DNA from 3 places in the Vibrio sp. T11.5 genome. Region 2 is predicted to be linked to each of the others. Evidence: predicted binding sites of a transcription regulator. Region 2 holds the regulator's gene; each other region holds the start of a gene.

What was found. The regulator PurR, encoded in region 2, represses purine synthesis genes. The targets are predictions, from matches to a motif close to TNANGNAAACGTTTNCNTNA.
Region 1: the regulator PurR is predicted to act here: its motif matches at 4,419-4,438, upstream of OH455_RS02020 (inosine/guanosine kinase).
Region 3: the regulator PurR is predicted to act here: its motif matches at 3,458-3,477, upstream of OH455_RS00890 (phosphoribosylaminoimidazolesuccinocarboxamide synthase).

Annotation. Positions count from the first base shown of each region.
Region 1 covers NZ_JAPPTP010000001.1:427,881-436,150, reverse strand. Annotated here, with positions in the region: gene OH455_RS02045 (DUF3833 domain-containing protein) at 1-444, shown strand, start outside; gene purB (adenylosuccinate lyase) at 523-1,893, opposite strand; gene hflD (high frequency lysogenization protein HflD) at 2,044-2,661, opposite strand; gene mnmA (tRNA 2-thiouridine(34) synthase MnmA) at 2,690-3,811, opposite strand; gene OH455_RS02025 (hypothetical protein) at 4,026-4,274, shown strand; gene OH455_RS02020 (inosine/guanosine kinase) at 4,516-5,820, shown strand; gene OH455_RS02015 (H-NS family histone-like protein) at 5,914-6,315, opposite strand; lysine riboswitch at 6,928-7,110, shown strand; gene OH455_RS02010 (Na+/H+ antiporter NhaC family protein) at 7,224-8,270, shown strand, end outside.
Region 2 covers NZ_JAPPTP010000001.1:626,803-635,072, reverse strand. Annotated here, with positions in the region: gene glgA (glycogen synthase GlgA) at 1-143, shown strand, start outside; gene OH455_RS02965 (alpha/beta fold hydrolase) at 308-1,105, shown strand; gene OH455_RS02960 (putative signal transducing protein) at 1,102-1,413, opposite strand; gene OH455_RS02955 (TVP38/TMEM64 family protein) at 1,410-2,105, opposite strand; gene OH455_RS02950 (TfoX/Sxy family DNA transformation protein) at 2,243-2,836, opposite strand; cyclic di-GMP riboswitch class I at 3,025-3,110, opposite strand; gene purR (HTH-type transcriptional repressor PurR) at 3,256-4,263, opposite strand; gene torD (molecular chaperone TorD) at 4,478-5,125, opposite strand; gene torR (two-component system response regulator TorR) at 5,363-6,076, shown strand; gene elyC (envelope biogenesis factor ElyC) at 6,127-6,918, opposite strand; gene cmoM (tRNA uridine 5-oxyacetic acid(34) methyltransferase CmoM) at 7,033-7,824, shown strand; gene mukF (chromosome partition protein MukF) at 7,827-8,270, shown strand, end outside.
Region 3 covers NZ_JAPPTP010000001.1:186,762-195,031, reverse strand. Annotated here, with positions in the region: gene OH455_RS00910 (LysR family transcriptional regulator) at 1-276, opposite strand, end outside; gene OH455_RS00905 (nucleotidyltransferase family protein) at 441-1,010, shown strand; gene OH455_RS00900 (helix-turn-helix domain-containing protein) at 1,002-1,715, opposite strand; gene OH455_RS00895 (DUF7709 family protein) at 1,872-2,213, shown strand; gene OH455_RS00890 (phosphoribosylaminoimidazolesuccinocarboxamide synthase) at 2,258-3,361, opposite strand; gene OH455_RS00885 (hypothetical protein) at 3,553-3,948, opposite strand; gene OH455_RS00880 (DMT family transporter) at 4,413-5,285, shown strand; gene OH455_RS00875 (MBL fold metallo-hydrolase) at 5,400-6,176, shown strand; gene OH455_RS00870 (response regulator transcription factor) at 6,293-6,958, shown strand; gene OH455_RS00865 (histidine kinase sensor domain-containing protein) at 6,961-8,270, shown strand, end outside.

The DNA.
Region 1 (8,270 bases), 200 kb from region 2:
CCTGCCTTCAATCTGTTTGAGTATTTTGCAGGAGAAGTGACAGCTTGGGGAATGGTTCAGGATTATACCAACAAGCAGCAACGTCGTTTTAAAGTTGATATTGTCGGCAGTATCGATGGTGATACCCTAACTCTTGTCGAAGACTTTGAGTTCGATGATGGCGAGCTCGACCAAAGGATTTGGAAGATCAAGAGACTCAGCGATAATACCTACGCGGGAGAAGCTGGAGACATCTTAGGTGTCGCACGAGGCAAAGAAGAGGGTAATGCATTGCACTGGGTCTATGATTTTGAGCTTGTCGTCGACGGTTCTACAATAACGGTTGCGTTTGATGATTGGTTGTTCAGGCAAGACGAGAAGCATGTATTCAATATCACGAGCATACGAAAGTTCGGCATTGAGGTAGGCAAAATTACGCTGTTCTTTCAAAAAGTAGACGGTTAGTCGATTCGATAGTGGTGTCTAATCGATGTAAAAAAGGGTTGACGAATTGACGTCAACCCTACGTTTACATAGATTGTATTACAGTTTGTCGGTGAGCTCGATTGCTTGGCCAATGTAGTTGGCAGGTGTCATTTCTTTTAGACGCGCCTTTTCGTGCTCTGGCAGTTCAAGGCCATCTATGAAGCGACGCATTGCCTCACCGTCAACACGTTTTCCACGCGTTAATTCTTTTAACTTCTCGTACGGTTTCTCGATACCATAACGACGCATTACGGTCTGAACTGGTTCAGCGAGCACTTCCCAATTCTTATCTAGTTCAGCAAGAAGCGCTTCGCGGTTCACTTCAAGTTTGCTGATGCCTTTTAGAGTAGAAGTATAAGCGATCACCGCGTAGCCAACCCCTACACCTAAGTTACGTAGAACGGTTGAGTCTGTCAGGTCACGTTGCCAGCGAGAGATTGGTAGTTTTTGCGCTAAATGGCCGAATACCGCGTTCGCAAGGCCTAGATTGCCTTCTGAGTTTTCAAAGTCGATTGGGTTAACTTTGTGAGGCATAGTTGATGAACCGATCTCACCAGCTACTGTTTTTTGCTTGAAGTGACCGAGTGCAATGTAGCCCCAAACATCACGATCAAAGTCGATCAAGATGGTGTTGAAACGTGCAACCGCATCGAACAGTTCTGCGATGTAATCATGTGGCTCAATCTGAGTTGTGTAAGGGTTCCATGTTACGCCTAGAGATTCTGTAATGAACTCTTCAGAGAACTGGTGCCAATCTACTTCTGGGTAAGCAGAAAGGTGAGCGTTGTAGTTACCTACAGCACCATTAATCTTACCTAGGATTTCAACGTTAGCGATCTGCTTGTATTGACGCTCCATACGGTATGCCACGTTCGCCATCTCTTTGCCCATAGTAGAAGGAGAAGCAGGCTGGCCGTGTGTACGAGATAGCAAAGGAATGTCACGATATTCTTCTGCTAAGCCTTTGATGGCGTTAATTAGGCGGCGAATTTCTGGCAGGATCACTTCATCACGAGCTTCTTTAAGCATTAGCGCGTGAGACGTGTTGTTGATGTCTTCTGAAGTACAAGCAAAGTGAAGGAATTCATTGACAGCATGAAGCTCTGGGATGTCAGCCACTTTTTCTTTCAGGAAGTATTCAACAGCTTTGACGTCATGATTTGTCGTACGCTCAATTTCTTTAATTCGAGCTGCATCCTCTTCACTGAAGTTAACGGCAAGATCATCAAGAAACTGGTTGGCTTCTGCACTGAACGCTGGTACTTCTTTGATTGAATCAGTTGCGGCAAGCTTTTGCAGCCAACGAATTTCAACGATAGAACGGTACTTTAGAAGGCCAAATTCGCTAAAAATACTACGAAGTGCGATTGTCTTACTTCCGTAACGGCCGTCTACTGGTGAAACAGCAGTCAGTGCTGACAGTTCCATGATGTTCTCCTGAATTGAGTTTCTAAATTTTGTGTGCTTTATACCAATAACTGCGTGGATTGTCACGCATATTGCGCAATCGTTTGCGTTGAGTTTGTTTTGGTAGAAAAAATCAGCTCGCGATAGGCACGAGCTGGAAAGTTTAAATGATTACATTCTGGCTAAAAGGATTTGAGCTTGTTCAACCATTTTTTTGCGTCCGAAAATGAGATGACGACGCTTACCGCCTACTTGGCGCCATAACACGGCACTTCGAATACCGGATAGTAACAAGGCTCGAACTTTATGTTGGTTACCTGTCTGTTGCAGTACAGAAGGGGTTCCAGTAACCTGAATTCTCGGACCAATCGGGCTGATGACATCCAAATAGACGCTGGCAAGGTTGCTTATCATTTGGTCATCTAAGAGTTCAAAATGATCAAGTTGTCGCTCTATCATTTTAATTCGGTCGGCTAATTGAGACATCGCATCGTTGCGTCCACTCAGTTTACGTTCAAGCGCCATCAAGCTGATGATATAGCGAGTCACTTCACTGCCAGAAGGTGTGCTATCGATGCCCTTCACCAAACATTCTAGGCCAAGTTTTAAATCCGACTCTCGACCATAAACACTGACGGTGTTATTTGGGTTTGTGTTTAAGATCGCTTTGAGCGAAGTTTCAAATGCATCAGAGTCACAGTGACCGTTTTTCGCGACCTGTTGAACCAGAGCGACAGCTTGGCATATTCCTGCAAATGCGATGGTACGGTCGTAAAGAGCGTTAGTCACGTCGTATTACTCCTGAAAAGACATTGAATTAAATACGTTTTTCAATGATGCCGCCACCAAGGCAAACATCATCCTTATAAAATACTGCTGATTGACCTGGGGTTACGGCTACCTGTGGGTCGTCGAAAATGACTTTAATATTTTCATCATCAATTGGGATAATGGTACAAGGGATATCCGTTTGGCGATACCGTGTCTTCACACTGCATTGAAGTGGAGATTTGATAATTTCGCGATCGACCCAGTGCAGCTGAGAAGCAATCAATCCTTGAGATTTTAACAGTGGATGCTCAGCACCTTGCACTGCAATGAGTACGTTACGTTTAAGATCCTTCTCTGCGACGTACCATGGCTCTTCATTACCACCGCCGCCTTTCTGACCGCCTATATGTAAACCTTTACGTTGCCCTAATGTGTGATACATCAAACCTTGATGCTCACCGATCACTTTGCCTTCAGGTGTCTCAATCTTGCCCGGTTGTGCTGGCAAGTAACGAGATAGGAAGTCAGTAAACTTACGTTCACCAATGAAGCATATGCCCGTCGAATCTTTTTTCTTCGCGGTAATTAGATCTTGCTCTTCGGCGATTCGGCGCACTTCAGGTTTTTCCAGCTCTCCAACAGGGAATAAGCTGCGAGCGATCTGTTCACTGCTCAATGTATACAAGAAATAGCTTTGATCTTTGTTGCCGTCTAGGCCACGCAACATTTGCGGCTTGTCACTATTCTCAGGGAAAGTACGTCGAACATAATGACCCATCGCAATGTAATCTGCATCGAGAACTTCATCTGCAAATTCAAGGAAAGCTTTGAACTTGATTTCTTTGTTACAAAGGATGTCAGGATTCGGTGTGCGACCAGCTTTGTATTCCGCCAAAAAATATTCAAATACATTGTCCCAGTATTCGGCGGCAAAGTTGATGGTGTGGAGGTGTATACCCAATTTATCGCAAACAGCTTGAGCATCAGCTAAGTCTTCTGCAGCTGTACAGTATTCTTCGTTATCGTCTTCTTCCCAATTCTTCATGAACAGGCCTTCAACCTGATAGCCCTGCTGCTTTAGGAGATACGCGGAAACGGATGAATCCACACCACCGGACATGCCGACGATAACTTTCTTTTTACTGTTGTCAGTACAGTTCTCAGACATTACTAAACACCACAAAATTTAACTGGAGGCAGATTTTAACAGAAAGCGTTTCGAGGTGACAGTTCCGAGATCGAACTCACACTTCAATTTTGCCGCAATTTTACTCGTTCACGATCTTAATCTGCGAATTTTCACTACAGACAGGCTATATGTGGCATAGTTGGCAAAATTCAAGTGAACTAAGGTACAAAACGTGAGTGATGATAGTCAATTCATGGCGGAAGCAGAGCTGATTGAAATTGTTGAGAATCAGCTGGAAGATGGTGAGCCGCTAAAAGTAAAAGAAACTTTGATGCGTTTGATGATGACGGGAACGCCGCGAGACGAGGCTGTCGCGATGATGGCATGTGCTGTCTCTATTGAGATCTTCGATGTAATGAAAAACGAAGGTGAGTTTAATCTCAAACGTTATTCAGAACACCTTGACCGTTTGCCAGATATCAGTTTTATGGAAGGTGAATAAGCGGTAACCCCATGCCAACTGGTCATCAGTTGGCTTGTTAAATCGCGGCGTGGCTCGTCAAACCTTAGTGGTTTCCTATTTAAAATTATTTGTACATTAAGTGCTTCCTGTTTATTACCTATCAAGAGATAGAATTTTAATTTCCCCCGCAAACGTTTGCTATAATTCCGGTTATTGCCGCGTTAGATAGTGCGCGGTAGAATCCGGCATCTTTTGACCCCTTATCTCAGAATATTTTGTTATGAAGTTTCCAGGCCAACGAAAGTCCAAGCACTATTTTCCTGTCCATGCGCGCGACCCTTTAGTGAGTCAATCTCAAGAGAGCAAGAAAATGTCCAGCACGCATATTATCGGTATTGACCAGACTTTGGTTGATATTGAAGCGAAAGTCAGCACGGAACTCATTGAGAAATATCAGTTGAGTAAAGGTCACTCACTCGTTATTGACGATGTGACCGCGGAAGCGCTGTACAACGAGCTGAAGGAAAATGGACTGATTACCAATGAATATGCGGGTGGTACTATTGGTAATACTCTTCACAACTATTCTGTTCTTGCTGATGACCGCTCAACACTTTTGGGTGTCATGAGTCAAGATATTAAGATTGGTAGCTATGGTTTCCGCTATTTGTGTAACACTTCCAGTCGAATGGACCTGAACTATTTACAGGGTGTTGATGGTGCTATTGGTCGCTGTTTTGCTCTGATTTCTGATGATGGTGAGCGCACTTTTGCCATTAGCGAAGGTCAGATGAATCAGCTGCATCCGAATAGCATTCCAGAGAAGATTTTTGAAAATGCTTCTGCTTTAGTGCTTACGGCTTATTTGGTCCGCTGTAAAGAAGGTGACCCAATGCCAGAAGCTACGATGAAAGCGATTGAATATGCGAAGAAGTATAATGTTCCTGTCGTGCTCACACTTGGAACCAAATTCGTTATTCAGGATGATCCGGTATTTTGGCAAAACTTTTTACGTGACCACGTGAGTGTTGTGGCTATGAATGAAGACGAGGCAGAGGCGTTAACGGGCGAATCTGATCCATTAGCGGCGTCAGATAAAACGCTAGAATGGGTCGACCTAGTGCTATGTACTGCGGGCCCTGTAGGTTTGTTTATGGCGGGTTACACGGAAGAAGCCGCTAAGCGTCAAACTTCTCTGCCGTTACTTCCTGGAAGCATTGCTGAATTCAACCGATATGAGTTTAGTCGTCCAGCTGCAAGATGGGCCTGTGATAATCCAATTAAAGTATACTCACATATATCTCCTTATATGGGTGGGCCAGAAAAGATTAAAAATACCAATGGTGCTGGTGACGCTGCATTATCAGCGCTGTTACACGATATGGCTGCGAATAAATACCATAAAGAAAATGTGCCTAACTCGAGTAAGCATGCTCATGCGTACCTGACATATTCTTCTTTCTCCCAAGTATGCAAATATTCAAATCGTGCCAGCTATGAAGTGTTAGTTCAGCACTCCCCGCGCTTGTCTCGAGGTTTACCTGAGCGAGAAGACAGCCTAGAAGAGGCATACTGGGAACGTTAGTTAGGGTATTAATTATATAAAAGCCTCGCTATAGCGAGGCTTTTTATTGAGCGTTAAAACGCTAGCAGCTAGCGTTTTATAAATTCAGCCGGATTAGATTAGGAAGTCGTCTAGTGACTTACCAGCGTCTAGCTGTTCTTGGATTACTGAAGGAGTTCGACCTTGACCTGTCCAAGTCTTTTCAGCACCAGTATTGTCCAGATATTTGTATTTTGCTGGGCGAGGTGCACGCTTAGGTTTTGCTTTACCTGCTGCTTCACCGGCAAGCGCAGAAATAACCATGTCCTTATCTAGACCAAGTTGTTTAATTTGTTCTGCAATATCTGCCAACTTGGCTTCTTGTGCCGCTTGAGCTTCGCGTTCTGCTGCTTCTTTGCGTTCACCGACAACGGTTGATAATTTGTCTAGAGCTTCCTCTAGTTGTTCCAGAGTTAAGTCACGTGCGAATGCGCGTAGACTACGAATGTTTAATAGAGTTTTAGTTAGTTCCGACATGTAAATTCCCACTTATTTAAGGAGCCGATAAAATAAATATTAAACCCGTATTATTCGCAATACAATATTTTCTGGTTAAATTGTTATAAAAAATTATTAATTAATCGTTAGGTCATTTGAATAATGAGACCTTTCTAATTAATCAACCAATTCTTGTTGCATAAAATATCGGGAGATTTGTGATTTTGACAATACTTATAGCGAATAAGTTTCATACGTAAACAGGTATTTTGTTTTACAGTATCAAAATAATTTGAATTATCCTTTTGTCAGCTAATTATCAAGATAGTAACAAATCTTCATCAATTCACGAGTTTTTCTCTAGAGTTTTCGTTTTTAGAGCTTAATACCTAGATTTAGACGTATAAATCAGTATTCGCAAGTTAAATTATGAATAATGAGTGCCACTTGTGACAGTTTGGCTATGATATTAGTTGAACTTTATGCAATAGCTAAGAAACCTTCAGCATGTTGAGATGACAATATAGAGGCTGGAATTTTTGGCATGATGTATTGAAATAGGGCTTTAGATGAGTACAATGGGCGCCACCTAATGCGATAGGTTGGTTAAATTGTTGTAAGATTTTGTTAATGACAGTTTTAAACACCAACAATCGCGGTAGAGGCGCGAGATAGATCAGTAGCACTTGTTGGGGTGATGCCAATGAACAAATGTGAAAGGTTATTTTGCCGAAGTGAGTAATCAAATCAAAGATGCTTGCTGGGGTTACACTCGAAAGGGGTAACACTGCCATAGTCTATAATTTTGTAAAACTATGGAGCGCTACTGTAGGGCTGGGTGAAGCTTTCGCTTCCCTTTCGCTTGGTTCAACTTGATTGTATGGAAACTTTTCCTCCAATCTGTCTGCAGTAGATCTCTAACCATTTATTACTGGTTTTTGAAGATCATGAATTTAATTGATTTTGCATCATCTCCTATCTCTTTGTTACCACCACTGGTGGCTCTGAGTCTAGCAATTATTACCCGTCGTGTGCTGGTGTCTCTGGGCGTAGGTATCACGCTGGGCGCTATCCTTCTCAATGATTATTCTATGGGGAGTACGCTCAGCTACGTCGGTTCAACGGTATCAAGCGTCTTTATCGAAGATGGCGGTATTAATACTTGGAACATGAGTATTGTTGGTTTCTTACTCTTACTGGGCATGATGACAGCGTTGTTAACCTTGTCAGGGGGGACTCGCGCTTTTGCTGAGTGGGCCCAATCACGAGTGAAAAGTAAGCGTGGCTCCAAGTTACTGGCCGCTTTTCTAGGCGTATTCATTTTTGTTGATGACTATTTTAACAGCCTAGCCGTTGGCGCGATTTCTCGACCTGTTACAGACCGTTTTTATGTATCCCGCGCTAAGTTGGCCTACATCTTAGACTCAACAGCAGCACCTATGTGCGTGATCATGCCAGCCTCTAGTTGGGGGGCTTACATCATGACGATTATCGCTGGTATTTTGGTATCCCATGGTATTACTGAGTATTCAGCACTTGGTGCTTATGTACGTCTTATCCCAATGAACTTTTACGCTGTTTTCGCTTTGCTAATGGTATTTGCAGTGGCTTGGTTTGGTCTTGATATTGGTAAGATGCGCAACCATGAAATTGCAGCATCTCAGGGACACGGCTTTGATAAAGAACAAGCTGACGACTCTCAGGAAGCGCATGATATCAATGAAGAATTGGATATTCAGGAAAGTGAAGGCGGTAAAGTTTCCGACTTAGTTCTACCGATTGTATTCCTGATTGTCGCAACTATTGCTTCAATGCTATATACAGGCGGACAGGCATTAGCCGCAGATGACAAAGCCTTTAATGTTCTCGGTGCATTTGAGAACACAGATGTAGGCACTTCGTTGATCTATGGTGGTCTTGTCGGGTTGGCTGTAGCTCTGTTTACGGTGCTTAAGCAGGGCATCGCATTTAGCGAAATAACGCGTACTCTTTGG
Region 2 (8,270 bases):
TCACTCTACAACGTTCTTTACTACTCTTTGCCCAGCAACCGAATGAATTAAAACGCGTTCAGTTGCATGCTATGCAGCAGGATTTTTGTTGGGATAAGTCGGCTGATGAGTATTTAAGCTTGTATCTTAGTGCCCTCAAATAATCTCTATATTATGAAAAAGGGCGTCTATTAGACGCTCTTTTTGTTCAATTCTAAGCGTGATTTCTGGTAATTCTGAGCTCAATTGACATAAACTGACGTAAAATAAATTGAGTTTGTGGTACTCTGCCGACACATGAATTTCGAACCCGTTGACTGAATACTCTATGAGTGAAACGCTTCTTTTCCATAAAACATATTTGCACCCAACCAGTCATGAGTGGGTTGTTTTTGTGCATGGTGCTGGGGGGAGTTCATCGATCTGGTTCAAACAGATCAAAGCCTACCGGCAGCATTTCAATCTGCTACTTGTTGATTTGCGAGGACACGGAAAATCTAGCCCTTTTTTGAAAGAACTGATTTCCAATCGCTATACATTTAAAGCTGTCACGGCCGATATTCTCAAAGTACTCGATCATCTAAAGATAACGTCGGCTCATTTTGTGGGCATGTCTTTAGGGACCATCATCGTGCGAAATTTAGCAGAAATGTCGACGGGAAGAGTTAAGTCAATGGTTCTGGGAGGTGCAGTAACACGCCTTAATACACGCTCTCAAGTTTTGGTGAGGTTAGGGAATATGTGTAAGCATATTGTGCCTTACATGTGGCTGTACAGCCTATTTGCTTATATCGTCATGCCACAACGCACTCAGAAAGAATCTCGCCATCTATTTATTCGTGAGGCTAAGAAGCTTTGCCAAAAAGAGTTCAAGCGCTGGTTTATTCTTACAGCAGACGTGAATCCTCTCATGCGCTATTTTAAAGAACGTGAGTTGCCTATCCCAACGCTCTACTTAATGGGGGAAAGAGATTATATGTTCATTCGACCAGTTAAAGAAATGGTTGCTGCGCATAAAACGAGTACATTGTTGGAGATCCCAGATTGCGGTCACGTATGTAATGTCGAGCGCCCTGAAGCATTTAACCAGTACTCGATCGAGTTTATCAAGAGTCAGGCTACTTAAGTAGGGCTTGCAGCTCCGCACTGCCAACATACACCAAATTGAGCTTCGTTAGCTTCCCCACACTCTCCACAGCACCATTCATTGCCCGCGCAGGTTTGTTGATGAAACTGTTCAATGATTGCGATTGCGCGCTTTTTCATTTGAAGGTCTATTAACCATACATAAGGCTGCGAATGTTCTCCGAATGGGATCTCTCCTTGCAGGCTGAAGATACCTTCTCCTCTCACTTCGCAATGTATTCGGTTGGACTTAAGAAGCTCACAAATGATGTGAGCTTCAGGAGGGTTGTTAGCGGTGAATATTTTCAAGACGGGCTCCCATCTCGTGTCTGTGGTGACCCTTTAATTTTTCCCATCACCCATTTGGTAATCACAGGGAAGAGTCCTAGAAGAGCGAATGAGGCCAATACTGATGGAGAGACAATACCTGATAAGCTATCTATCTGTGCCAATTGTGTACCTGCATTCAGGTATACCGCTGTACCAGGTAGCATGCCTAGCTGACTAACGAGATAAAATCGAGCCGTTGAAATAGGTGTCAGACCCATGAGTAAGTTGATGAGAAAAAATGGAAACACAGGTATGAGGCGCAACGAGAACAGGTAAAAAGCCCCATCTCGATCGACACCTTGGTTGATGGCATTCAGTTTGTCGCCAAACTTACTTTGTACCCAATCACGTAGCAGGAAGCGGCTACTCAAGAAGGCTAATGTTGCTCCTATGGTGCTGGCAAATGAAACGAGTAACAAACTTGTCCAAAACCCAAATAGAGCGGCGCCAAGTAGTGTGACTACTGCTGCCCCTGGAATGGAAAACGCAGTGATAGCGATGTAAGCCAGGAAGTAGATAGCCGCAGCTAAGGTAAAATTACTGTTGATGTATGCAGATAATGCAACTTGTTGTGATTTGGCATTTTCTAACGTTAGGTATTGACCGAAATTGACTCCGAGAAAAATGATCAGGCCGACCAACAGGATACCCAACACAAGTTTCTTATTCATAACGACTTCCTCTATTTCGAGCAGCAGACACATTGCGCTCATTTAAATTGTTAACAAATAAGAACTGTTTGGCAAAGATTAAATTTCACAGCCAATAAAAAAGCCAACCGTCTGGTTGGCTTTTCATCGATTCTTGATTAGCTGTTGAGTATGTTGACCAGCTCCTGTCGACGTTCAGGTGGAATGACGGACCAATGCTTACCATTGATTGCGCCTTCCAACGCCCAGAGCAATTCTAAGGACACGTCTGCGGTATGAGTGGCTTGAATCGCCTTAAATGCCTTAACTGAACCTGTTTCCTCTAAATTTTCAACGCTATCGATGCCCGCTTTCTTTAGCATACGTTCAGTTGCAAGACGGAGGTTAGGGAGGTCTTTAAGGCGGTTAGGTCGAGTTTTCGCTTGAGATGTCTTTTCTTTTTTAGCGACTTCGAGTGCGCTCTGCGCTAGCTCTATCGCGCGGGTGGGGCAGGAGGCGACATCGTTGGTTAAAGCGAAATATTTGGTTACGACCGGGAAGCCTCGTTTTTTGTAAACATAGGGCTCTAAGCCTTCAGATTTAAATTGACTAGCCAGTTTGTCGTCGGCGCGGATATGGAGCATATCGTTAACTACCAATGCGAACATTGTGTCGTCTGCGAAGATTCCGAATCCGCCGAACATCGAACGCGATTTTATACGACCAAGTGGGTCAAAAAGTCGCATCGAGTCTTTAAGTATTGGTTTATCCATGCTGTGTTATCTCGGTGTATATTATTATACGCCACCAAATTCAGGTCCGAGAGATTAGCAAAATAATGCAGATAAAGTGTCAATAAGGTGTCATACCAGATTAAAACTCATACATTTACAATGTTCGCTCAAAAGTGAGAATTGTAGTGTTGTGTTTTAAACGATACGAATCGTTTGCATCTTTGCCCATCGGCAACCCCGCTACCTTTCAGTTTCCTGAGTCAGGCCGGAAGCTTTGCGTCCCACTCTTTCGAGTGGTTTGCCCTGTTCGTGGCATTAGTCGAACATCTTAAGGATAAATAAAATTTGAGGCAAGTATCACATCTCTATTGATCAAATGTGATCTTGGTTCAATTAAATTGCGCCTGAATGATAGGCCCGACTAATAGATTGAGTTATTAATCGGGCGTTTCACACTGCTATTTGTTGAATTTGCACACAGTATCGCGTACTACAATTTCTGGGTGCATTTCAAATACACGCTTTTCATGCTCTTTGTCTTTGATGCGTTCGAGAAGAATTTCAAACGCATTTTTACCAACGCGTCGTTTAGGTTGGTGGACCGTTGTGAGTGGTGGTGAGAAATACTCGGCGAGTTCGATGTTGTCATAGCCAATCACAGAAACATCTTCTGGAATACGAACACCTTTTTGCTGCAGTCTGCTCATTAAACCTAGTGCCATGGTGTCGTTGAAACAGAACACTGCTGATGGTTTTTTGTCCATGGCGACGATTTTATCGGCTGCCAACACCGCTGTATCGCACTCGAAGTTACCTTCTAGAATCCAATCTTCGTTGACGGAAAGATTGGCTTCGGTCATTGCACGACGGAAGCCTAAGATACGTTCCTGACAGGCCGCTTTTTCGAAGTGACCGCTTAGACAAGCAATATCTTTATGCCCGTTGTCTATTAGGTATTTGGTCGCAAGATAACCCCCCTCTTCTGAGTTATCAATGATCTTGTCGGCTTGAGAGCTTTCAGGCCCCCAATCCATGATTACTTTAGGAATGTCTTTCTGACGGTCTAGCATCTCACTGAGTTCTTCTGTTAGGTCAGAACACATAACTAGAATGCCATCGACACGTTTTTCCGCGAGCATACGGATATAGTCGCGTTGTTTCTCGTAGATGCCACCAGTGTTACATAAGATCAACGTGTAGCCTTGACGATAACAATAGCTTTCTACACCATCAATGACTTCAGAGAAGAATAGGTTGGTCGATTGAGTAACAAGCATGCCGATAGTACGAGTAGTATTACACTTCAGGCTGCGTGCGACGGCGCTTGGTGCGTAATTCAATTCCGTGACCGCTTCCATTACCTTTTCTTGTGTCGCCTCGGCAACAAAGCGTGTCTTATTAATTACGTGAGAAACTGTTGTAGTTGACACACCAGCTAGGCGTGCCACATCTTTAATAGTGGCCATAAGGTTCTGTCCTGTCGATGACTGCCAGGAGGTATATTCAGATTGTAGAATAAATTGGCAGAAAGTATCAGAAACACAAAAACCGCTTAATTCAGCGGTTTGTCTCTAGTTCATTCATTTTTATCGTTTGCGGTCACGATTCTAGACCGCAAACAAAAGAAGAGCAAACAAAAAGAAGGTGTAATAAGTTTTGTATCACACATTCATAACAAGGTTACTCACCTCTTAAGTAGGCGCAGTCGAGTTCAAGAAACGTAACCAGTAGCAAAGCAGCCGCAGAGTAAAAGCCAAATTTGTCCAATGTTTCGCAATGCTTACTAAATTGTGGCACCCAACTCAGGAGATGTTGTTGAATAAATCCTTCCTGTTCGGCAAATGAATCTTCCATGTGGCGTTCTTGATCTAGCTCGTTAGCTTGGATAATCAGGTTGCCCAAAAAATCGAGCTCAATCGCTAGGTGGTCTGCGGGCTCATTCAGCCCTTTGTCTACCTCAATGCCATGTTTAGCCATCAACTCCGCCATGTCTGCGGCTGGTTGGTCATTGAGAAGGCCAGAGTTGCCGATATATATCGAAGCGTAAGGCAGTGCTGAGTCCTTGTTTGATTTGAGAAACAAATCGCAAAAGTCTGCGGCCAGTTCAAGCTGAGCATCTTCACGATCGATAAGACGATTGAGCGCAATGACTAGTTTATCTATGGCTGGTTTCAGGTGAGAGTTTTCCCCCAGCCCTGTTAGAAAAGAACGGATCTCTACAGATTGATACTGCTGAAGATCCTCTTCTGTTAGCTCTTTAGCAAATAAGCTGGACAACCACCAGTATATTTCAGCGCGTTTTTCGTTGAATGCTTTAAGTTCTTGCATGAGTTCAGACTCCTGAAAATTCTGCTTTCCAGTTTAACCAATAAAAATGAATAGCGATAATGGGTGTTGTTTCAGATTGAGTGCAAAAGTGCAAAGTTATTAATGCCTGAGACTAGTTTTGTTTTGAATCAATAAACACTCAGGTTTCCCCTTGATAGGACGACAAACACTAGAATTGTTACTGATTATGAATAGAATACAAACGAAGACAATTCCAAATGTAAGTAAGTGGTGTAAATGAGCTATCACGTATTAGTAGTTGAAGACGACACAGTGACTCGCAGCAAGTTGGTTGGCTACTTTCAAAACGAGGGTTACCAAGTCAGTGAAGCTGAAAGCGGCGAGCAAATGCGCGACACGCTACAAAGTGATGAAGTTGATTTGGTGATGCTGGATATCAACCTTCCCGGTGAAGATGGGTTAATGCTCACACGTGAACTTCGCAGTCAATCAGACATTGGAATTATTCTCGTAACGGGTCGCACGGATAGCATTGATAAAATCGTAGGCCTAGAAATGGGCGCAGATGATTATGTCACCAAGCCGTTTGAACTGCGTGAATTGCTTGTTCGTGTTAAGAACCTATTGTGGCGCATTGCCGCAACTCGTCGTGGCATTGATGTCGATGAACAGCAAAAAAATACAGGCAATGTGATACGTTTTGCTGAATGGACCTTTGATGTTCCTCGTCGCGCTCTAAGCAAAAATGGCGAACCAGTAAAACTGACCAAAGCCGAATATGAGCTGTTAGTCGCTCTTTCCTCTTATCCGAACCAAGTACTCAGCCGAGAACGTATACTCAATATGATCAGTCATAGAGTTGATGCACCTAATGATCGCACGATCGATGTGTTAATTCGCCGGATGCGCGCTAAGATGGAGTTTGATCCTAAAAATCCACAAATTTTTGTGACTGTTCATGGTGAAGGGTATATGTTTGCGGGTGACTGAGTTAAACAGACAACTAAAAAATACCGAGGTATATCCTCGGTATTTTTTTATTATACATCGTTATCGGATGGCTCTTCGTAATTTGTTGCCCAGTCGCGAAGTGACTGCCAGATCCGTCCCAGCGTCTCATGCCAATAGCGTTCAGTTTGCTCGAGATACACGGCTTTAGGTGCGTATTTTGCCCAAGCTTGGGTTACCTTGTTGTGAGCCAGATAGTTGGTTGGAGCTGGGTAAGGTTTAAGACCAGCAGAATGAAATTCGTGCAGAGCGCGTTTCATATGACTGGCGGACGTGACGACGACCAGATTGTCACGTTTAACCACTGGCACCGCTTGTCTTGCTTCCTCCCAAGTATCTTTGGCTGACTCCAGCAACAAAATATCTGGTTTTGAAACGCCAAGCGCTAGGGCAACTTTTGCCATCATGCGAGCGTTACTCACTTCAGAACCTCCAGAGTATCCAGATAGAATCAGTTTAGAACCAGGGTACATGCGCATAATACGAATGCCCTCCGCTAGGCGCATCAAGCCAGTACGGCTGAGCTCAGAGGTTGGTGGGATTTTATCATCTACTACATGGCCACTTCCTAACACCATTACGTAATCGATCTTCCCATCGATTGGGAAAAAGGCTGAATACTGCCTTTCAAGCGGCATCAGAAGACGAGACGAAACGGGTTGGAACGAAATGAGAAAAATGCCAATGAAAGAGAATAGAACAACAAAACAGCCTGTTTTTTGCTTCCTTGTAAACATAATCAGCATCAGGCCTAAAAAACCGATGATCAGCAATGCTGGCAAGGGCATTAAAAGGGATGAAACTACTTTTTTCAGCTCAAACATACATAAATAGTCCGAAAAAACACCAATTGATTTTAATTTAAGAGAATCCCTCTTTATATCTGCCTTTCTTATGACAGAATAGCAGCACGACTCGACATGATAACCTAAGCTGCCGTGACTGAAGACCGCAATTTCGACGATATTGCCCACAAATTTGCAAAAAACATCTACGGCTCCGACAAAGGAGAGATACGCCAAGTTATTGTTTGGGAAGAACTTGAACAACTACTTGGTGCGATTAATGGTAGCAGGAAAAGCCTTAACGTGCTGGATGCTGGTGGCGGTTTAGCACAAATGTCGCAAAAGCTGGCTAAACTCGGACATCGCATTGCTTTATGTGATCTATCTTTGGAAATGCTGCAACTAGCCAAGCAGGATATTGAAAAAAACGGTTTGCTTGAGCAGTATCGGCTGATTCATTCGCCAGTACAGAAGATTGCAGAGCATCTGGAACAGCCCGTCGATGTTGTGATGTTTCATGCTGTCATGGAATGGTTGGTGGACCCCAAATCCGCTCTTGAAACATTACTTGAGCAGGTTAAACCAGGGGGTGCTGCGTCCGTTATGTTCTACAACCATCATGGTCTGGTATACAAGAATGTGGTTTGTGGCAATATTCCTCATGTGTTAGATGGCATGCCACATCGAAAACGATTTAAGTTGCAGCCGCAAAAAGGGCTTAAACCAGAAGAAGTCTACAAGTGGATCGAAGACGCTGGTTTTGAGATCGGTGGCAAAGCTGGTATTCGCTGTTTCAGTGATTACATCGGCAACAGGGAATACATGGGCGACTATAAGACAGAAGATGTAGTGGCGCTTGAGCGACAGTTGTGTCGACAAGAGCCTTACCTCTCGCTAGGCCGTTACATACATGTATGGGCCAAAAAGAAAGAAGAACAGGAATAATAATGAGTGAGATGACTCTCAACGCTGCTGAGCAACCAATCGATGAATTGGTTGGCTGGGTTAAGCAGCACGATTTCTCATTAAACCTGCCGACTGAACGTCTCGCATTTCTCATCGCTATTGCAGTGCTTAGCAATGAGAGGTTTGATGAAGAGTTGGGTGAAGGTGAATTGCATGACGCATTTACTATCGTCACTCGATTATTTGAGGATACCGGAGAAGCGTCTGCTTTTCGGGCCAACAATGCAATTAATGAGATGGTGAAGCAGAGGCTGATTAGCCGCTTCACCAGTGAAGTGAACGATGGAGCAAGTATTTATCGTTTGTCGCCGCTTGCGATTGGGATTACGGACTATTATGTTCGCCATCGTGAGTTTTCTAAGTTACGCCTCTCAATCCAGTTGTCGATGGTGGCGGATGAAATGGCGAAAGCGATTGAATCTGCT
Region 3 (8,270 bases), 440 kb from region 2:
AAACTCCCCTTGGTGGAGTATTCCGTTCATGCAAGCAAGGATCTTGTGTACGTCTTTGGCTACAGATAACGCAAAAGGTGTGGGTACCAGTGACGTTCCTTCCCGATAGAAGAGTTCATCCTTAAGTTGTTCTCTAAGCTGGCTGAGTGTTTTACTGACACTTGATGGGGTAACACATAAAACGTGAGCGCTGCCACTGACACTGTGTGTACTTAACAGTACATGTAATACCGTCAGGTGCTTTAAGCTGATTCGGGAAAGGGCAACGTAATCCATTGAAAAGGCCACAAAAGAAAGATGGGCCTGTTATACCTTTGATGGCTCAAATTAGATACGAGCCTGATCAAACATTCTATCAGTCGTAAGTGGTCGATTTATCTAGGAACCGTTTAATCACGTCATGTTAGGATTAGGCACAATGAAAAATTCCGAAGGATAAAATGGAAAACTACAGCGACAAGATAATCCAATGGCTTGAAAAAGACAGTTTTCGGATGCGCGCTTTAGCGTGTGTTGCTGAATCTGAGATCCCCCATGCTTTCTTAGCTGCAGGATTTGTCAGAAACCTAGTGTGGGATGAGCTACACCACAAAGAAAGCCCAACACCACTCAATGATCTTGATGTCATCTATTTTGATTTGGATGAATCCGATCCAGAACGATACAAGGATTACGAATGGAAGCTTCAAGAGTTGATGCCGCAAGCGAACTGGCAGGTTAGAAACCAAGCCATGATGCATGAGCGCAATGGTGATCGAGCGTATACGGATTTGATTGATGCGATGAGCTTCTGGCCGGAAAAAGAAACCGCGGTGGCAATTAGACTGCTTGCCGGCGGTAAGTACCAGTGCGTTTCATCATTTGGTTTTGATAGTTTGTTTGCCTTGAAAGTGACGCACAATCCTAAGCGCTCAGAAGTATTGTTTCATCAAAGGGTGAAAAGTAAGCGCTGGTTGGAGAACTGGCCTCTATTACGAGTTGTGGCAGATACTGAAACGCCACTACTGTGAACCGAAATACACACTTGGAGTGACGCCAAACCGCGCTTTAAAAACAGTGATAAAAGTGCTGGTATTACTATAGCCGCAGGACAGTGCGACGCAAGTGATGCTTAAGCCTTTCTCCAACATAGGCAATGAGCTGATGAGTCTGGCTTGTTGCCGCCAGAATCCAAAAGCTATCCCGGTTTCTTTCTTGAACAGTCGACTCAAAGTTCGTGTGCTGGTGCCAAAATCATGCGCCAATTCTGTTTGCGAGCGAGCGTCATCTGGTGTTTCTAATAGGGTATCGGCGATTTTGCGCATTTTTGCTTCCTTGGGTAGAGGTAAATAGAGATTACTTGCTGGAGCAAGGTGAACCTCATCCAGCAGAACTTGAAATTGTCGCTGTTGAGGCTCTGTCATTGCTGAGAAATCGAAAAGTATCATTCGCTCAATGAGAGCTTGAATAAGGGTGTTGGATTTAATGACTTTCGCTTGTTGCGGAAAGGCATTGAGCCAAGTTAAAGGTATGTAGATCATGACCGCTTCAATGTCAGATACAACATCAGATCTGTGTTGTAAATGGGGAGGAATCCAGCCAAGGCATGCGGGAGTTATCGTCCATTGCTGATCACTTGTTTCAATTGTAAATATACCCTTGCTCACCCAGTAAAGCTGCGCATATTCGTGCTGGTGCCATTCGGTTTCAGATGCCGCTGGGTGGTGAATTTTCAATAACTCAATGCAATTCATATGGCGTAATAAGTAAATATGATGTCTATTTGAAGAAATTATGCCTATTCGTTAGTCGTTATTCTATCCCTGTGTTTGAGGTTTCAAGCGTGATGACTTGGAAACCTTAGGTAACAGTAATCAACAGAGGATTGAGAAATGGATAACAATACATCTCTAGCACAGCAGCTTTCGGCGGTTAACCACAAAATAGTTGCTGAAGGTCAGGTACTGCCGATAGTAACATTGAAAGATGGCACTAAGATTCCAACTGGAACCGTTGGGGCGATGCTGCACAATATAGTCAGATACAACCAAGGGGAGCGTGGCGAAGTCGAGCAAGATTTAAAGTTAGCCATTCCAGCATTGGCAAGCTTTGGGTTGTTTGAATTGTTTACGCCAGAAGAATGGATCCTAGGGGATAATCCGGGCCGTTGCTTTGTAGGGCGTTTGGCTCAGGTTTACATTGAACAGAAAACCGTAGAAGGTTTTAAGGGATAGTAAGTTAGAGAAAGACGCCCAAGTGATGACTTGGGCGTTATTTTCTAGTCAACCAAACCGTATTCTTGGCTTAGCACATTGATAATTTCTTGTTTCGGATTGGCACTCAGTTTGATTGGTCGTCCGGTGATCTTCTCTGCGATACTTGTATATGTTTGTGATATGTCCATCAATGATTCGAGCGGAAGCTCATTATTGCGAGCTAAAGCTTCACGTTCAGGCATGCGCTCTTTGTTAAGCAGAATATCAGGGTCAGGGAAGTGGTTAAGTAAGAACTGGCGGAAGCCTTCTTTCGAGTTTTCTACGATGTTGCCCGCATCGTATTCGAGTTCGTCCCATATTCGCGATGAGTCAGGTGTACCGACTTCATCCATATAGATTAGTTTTTCGTTGCCCGCAGCATCTTTTACGTAGCCAAATTCGAATTTAGTATCGACGAAGATTTGCTCGATTTCTGCCAATGCGTTGCTAATGACAACAAAACCTTCGCGCAGTAGCTTTTCATATTGACTGATATCTTCTGCTTTGGAGAAGTTGAATGCTGCGAAATTATCAACAATGTTTTGGCGAGTAATGTTGACGTCATCCGCCTCAGGTACGCCCGGAATACCTTTTAAAATGCCTTTTGTTGAAGGTGTCATTAGCAGTTCTGGAAGTGCTTTATCTTTTTCTAGTCCCTCCGGTAACTCGATACCGCAGAACTCTCGTTCGCCTTTCTCATATGAGCGCCACATGGAACCTGTAATGTACTGACGGCAAATCGCTTCAATCATTATTGGTTTCGCTTTCTGCACGATCCACACCAAAGGATGAGGAATATCCAATATGTGACTGTCCGCCAAGCCATTCTGTTTGAAGAGTTTAAACCAATGATTGGAAATTGCGTTGAGTGCAGCACCTTTACCGGGAACGCCCTTTAATCCACCTTGTCCGTGCCAGATACAGTCGAATGCAGAGATGCGGTCACTGATGACCATAATGGCAAGCGGTGCATCTTCCGCAACATCATAGCCTTTTTCCTTAATCAGGCGTTGGCTGTCTTCCTCTGTTAGCCAATATACAGAGCGTACTTTGCCACTATGAACGGGTTTGTTGGTGCGAATGGGAAGATCATCATTAACAGCAAGAACTTGATCAGCGAGACTCATTTAGACATTCCTATCTTTGTCAAAAATGGAAGGTTGCCCGTGAGAGGCAATCGATTTGCAGAGAATCATACCAGAACTAAATTAACCTTCCAGAGAAAAAGCAAACGTTTGCTCTTGAGTGATGCTGAGGGGATAGAAATGAGCAAAAAAAAGCCTCTCAACCCGAGAGGCGTAAAACAGTGCAAATGAAACTAGTGGAGTTGATTGAATTGGTTTTCAACAAAAAAGACTTCGCAATGGTATTGGCACGCGAGATCACGAAGTAATGATTGTTCGACGAGTTCAATATTATCTGATGCGACAACAGCGCTGGCATTACCGGATTTAATTGCTTTCACTACGATTTCAAACTCGGTCTGTGTTTGCGAAGATTTCATCTGAATGATCTTTTTACAGCTGACATTGTATGAAGAGAACTGCTCGTAATCTGGACGAGGACATTCCGCGGTGAACAATATCCATTGCTTCTGGTTAGACAACCCTGCTAAACGGCTGAGCGTCGAGTCTGCAATGTTCATTGGTCGAGTTGGTTGAGCCAATACATTGAATTTAGAAACTGAGCGATTTGGAGTGTGTACCTGAAACATAATTACTGTCCTTACATACATGCTGTATGTCTATACAGTAGTTTTATTGTGTCAGTTGATCAAGCAATATTTGTTGTCTTTTTGTACGTTTATTTTGTGGGGTGTCTGAGTACGTTTTTTAAGTGTCTGTTTTTAAGGTCAAATTTTAGTCTCGAACCTAGTGATGTGATTAGATAAAAGCATGAGAAAATGTGATCTAAAACACTTTTTCTCATACAGTGTTATACAGTGGTTTTCTAAGCACCTGAATAACGTCTAGTAACGTTGCAAGTAAAGAAATACACATGTTGAGTCACATATGATTTTGGTGTGTGGAGATTCTTCTCATCAAGGGCCACCATATTCTCGGCTTATGTAACATTGGGTACGAAAATAGGATCAGACTTTTCTTGGTAATTCTTGAACAAATCTGCGACTATCGGACATTCGACAATTAACAGAATAATAATTAAAGAGAATTTGTATTGAACTCAGAAAGCAAAGCAGCTTGGATCCTCGTTGCCACTACCGCATTGGCCGGTTTAGGGTGGATTTTTTCCAAACAAACGATTCAAGGTTTACCACCATTTGGCTTTGTCGGTTTACGCTTTGTGGTTGCTTCAATATGTTTGCTTCCTTTCTGTTTCAAATCACTTAAACAACTCAGCCTAAAACAGCTTGCTCAAGGAATGGGTGGCGGTTGTATTCTGGCGCTTGCGCTTCTTGCTTGGGTACACGCTATCGCAGTCAGTGAGACCCTTGGTGAAGGGGCGTTTATTGTCAGCTTATCTATGATTATTGTTCCTATTGTTGCTTGGGCCCTGTACAAGGAGCGGCCAAAGCGTGCTTTCTGGATTGCAATGCCAATTGCGGTATCTGGCCTTGCGTTTCTTTCTTTGCAGGGAGAGTGGAACAGTTCAGCTGGGCAACTCTGGTTCTTAGCCAATGCCTGTTTACTTGCTTTGCATTTCAATGTGAATAGCCGCCTAGCACAAAACTTACCGGTACTGACACTGACTTGTATTCAACTGTTTGTTACTGGCGTGATTGGTTTAACGGCTTCTGCTGTGTTTGAGACCGTGCCGATTAGTGTGGATGCCAGCATTTGGGGATGGTTTGCTGCCAGTGCTGTTCTTGCAACCAGCTTGCGATACGTGATGCAGACGCTTGGCCAGAAACACAGCAATCCAGGAAATGCTGCCCTTATCATGCTACTAGAACCGATATGGACTGTGATACTCAGTATTCTTTGGTATGGCGAACAGCTCTCGGCCAACAAACTGCTAGGGTGTAGTTTGATTTTGCTCGCTCTGATTTTCTACCGCACAGATGGGCGTCTCTTGAGACTTAAACGCTAATTCTTATATCTCGGCTACTGGTCCGATGTCACATCGTGAAGTGTTTGCGCTGTTCATTTATTGGCGTATTGCTAAATTGGAAAATGTAAATACATTGTTAAATTGGCAGTTCGAATGAAGCTTCATACCATTGATGGTTATATTCAGAAAATGTACTTAGCCGAGTATCCGGATAAGCTTATGCTACTGGACGGGGCGAGTAGGGCAGATGTTCCCTATTTAGAGCGCTACATCACTGAAACACTCGGTAAGCCTTTTCACTCCCTCAAGGTGGTGGTGGTGACCCACATGCACCCAGATCACGCTGGAGCTGCTCATAAGCTGAGAGAGCTTACGGGCTGCAAAATTGTATCAGCTGAGAAAGACAAGCAATGGTACGGTGGTTGGGATGGTATCTTAATGCACTTGACGGATCTGGCCTTGGCTCGCTGGGTCGCAGGGAGAATGAAGCGTCCTAAGCGAAAATTATGGTATTCACGAAATCTACACCCTGATATTAAGCTCACGGATGGACAAGCCATTCCCTGCTTTGAAGATTGGAAAGTGTTAGAGACCCCAGGTCATACTGATCGAGATTTATCTCTTCATCATGAGCAGCAAGATATCCTTTATGTTGCCGACTTAATGGTGGAAGTGAAGAAAAGACTGATCGCCCCTTTTCCTATTTTTTATCCTAATCAGTACCGGCAATCCCTCCAACGCATATACGAAATGGCGCCTAAAACTTTGTTACTGGCTCATGGAGGTGAGGTCGAGTTTGACCAAAGTGCTTATGACCACTTACTCAGAGTAGCGCCGCGTACTCCAGCCACCCATTGGAGAGCAACTAAAGTGAAGTTACGAGGTATACTTGGCGCCTTGTGGGCATTTGGAGTGAAGGATAAACGCTGAATGACAGTCTATTTGAACAAGAAATAGCACAACAATGGGAGTGGATACAGAACAGTATTGTCACTGATAATAATGCAGATTAGAATGCGAAATCTTTTCATTTGCAATTTAACAAGATGTCCCGAATTCTAGTCGTTGATGATGATATTGAACTGTGTGCACTACTAGTGGACGTACTCTCAGCAGAAGGTTATCAAGTTGAGAGCGTTCATTGTGGCGAGAGTGCGCTGCAATACATTGAGAAAAAGCCCGTTGATCTTGTCCTTCTTGACGTGATGTTACCTAAACTCAACGGCATGCAGGTCGCGAAGCGTATCTGCCAACGATTTGCTACGCCGATATTGATGTTAACGGCACTGAATGATGAAGCATCTATGCTTGACGGTTACCAGGCTGGTGCAGACCAGTACATTGCGAAACCTTTTAAAGTGCCAGAGTTGTTGACTCGTATTAAAGCGATTTTCCGCCGAGTTGGATTGGAAAAGCAGCGCCAATCAGGCTGTCAGAGCAGTGTAGGCTTTGCTGAACACCTGTCCGGCGTGCCACTGACAGGCACAGAATCCGATTTACTCAACTACCTTATGCGTAATGATGGCGTGGTGGTTTCCAAAGCAGAGCTTCAGATTGAAGTGCTGAAAAAAGAACTTAGTCCCTTTGACCGCAATCTGGATATGCATATCAGCAATGTTCGGCGCAAGTTGGTTGAAGCGGGCTTATCGAAACAACACATCAAAACAGTGCGTGGCAAAGGTTACAGCTTTGTCGACTCTGTCAGAGGTTAGCGGTGTTTCCTGTTCGATGCCCAGAAGCTATAGCAACGCGTAAGGATGCGCTGGTCTTTCAGTTATTCAGCTACATGTCCGCTGTTATCATTTCAATATTGCTTCTTCAAGCTGTAGCGGAGCAAGCACTAATGAAAGCGGTACTAAAAGTGCCGCCAGCACTGAAAGCGCAGATGTTAACGTTAGCTGAAGAGGCTAATGTATTGATCGAAGAAGGGGACATGGACGACTTAGCTGACTGGGCAAATGCGCAGCCTTTTTATCTGTTCGTTTTGAATGAAGAGCATAAGCCGCTTTCTCATCGTCAGATGCATCCACATTTTGAGTTCAAGCTGCGTTTCTTGCGTGAGCTTGACGGGCCACTCAATGATCAAGTCAGCAAACCCCTAATAGGTATCCCGCTAATAGAAAGAAACACCCTGGTAATTCAGCTACCTAGTGAAGTCCATCCGGCCCACCGTTTTATTGTTTATCTGACAGTGAGCAAAATTATCATCGCCATTATCATGTTGATTCTTTTTTCTCAGATATTGGCACGCAAGTTACAGCGGCCTCTAGACCGGTTACGTGAAGCAAGTAATAAGCTTTCTCAGGGCAATTTTCGCGTCAATGTTGTCAGTGAATTGAACTCCAATATTACAGAGTTTAACCAGCTCGCCCATGATTTTGATGGTATGACCCAGGAGATTCACTCACTGGCTGAGAAGCAGCGAAGGCTGATTCGAGATGTGTCTCATGAACTGAGAACGCCTTTAGCTAGACAAAACTTAGCGTTACATTTACTGCGCAAAAAAGCTGGTGAAGAAGAGCAAGCTTTGGTTGATCGACTAGAAAAAGAAGTGGATGAAATGGACAAACTGGTGGGTGAGATCTTAGAGTTCAGTCGATTAGAGAACTCTCGTTACGTCACAGACGTTCAGCCAGTATGCCCAGAAAGTATTGCCAATACGCAAGTAAACCAAAGCCGACTTCAGTTAGGAGAGGATCAAACACTGGTTCTCAATGTAGCGCCATCTCTTCCTATGTTGCATGCTGACGAGCGTTTAATTTTGCGCTGTCTGAGTAACCTGATATCAAACTCAATGAAATATGCAGGGTTGGATGCTCTCATCGAGGTGTCGATTGGATTAACATCCGAAGACGGCAATCAGTATTTAGTGTTTGACGTCGCGGATGATGGGCCAGGTATTCCGGAAACGGCGCTAGAGGATATCTTCAGCCCATTTACTCGAATAGAGTCGGCACGCGACAAGCAGTCGGGGGGCTATGGTTTAGGATTGGCAATTGTCAAAGAAGCCATGACTTTAATGAA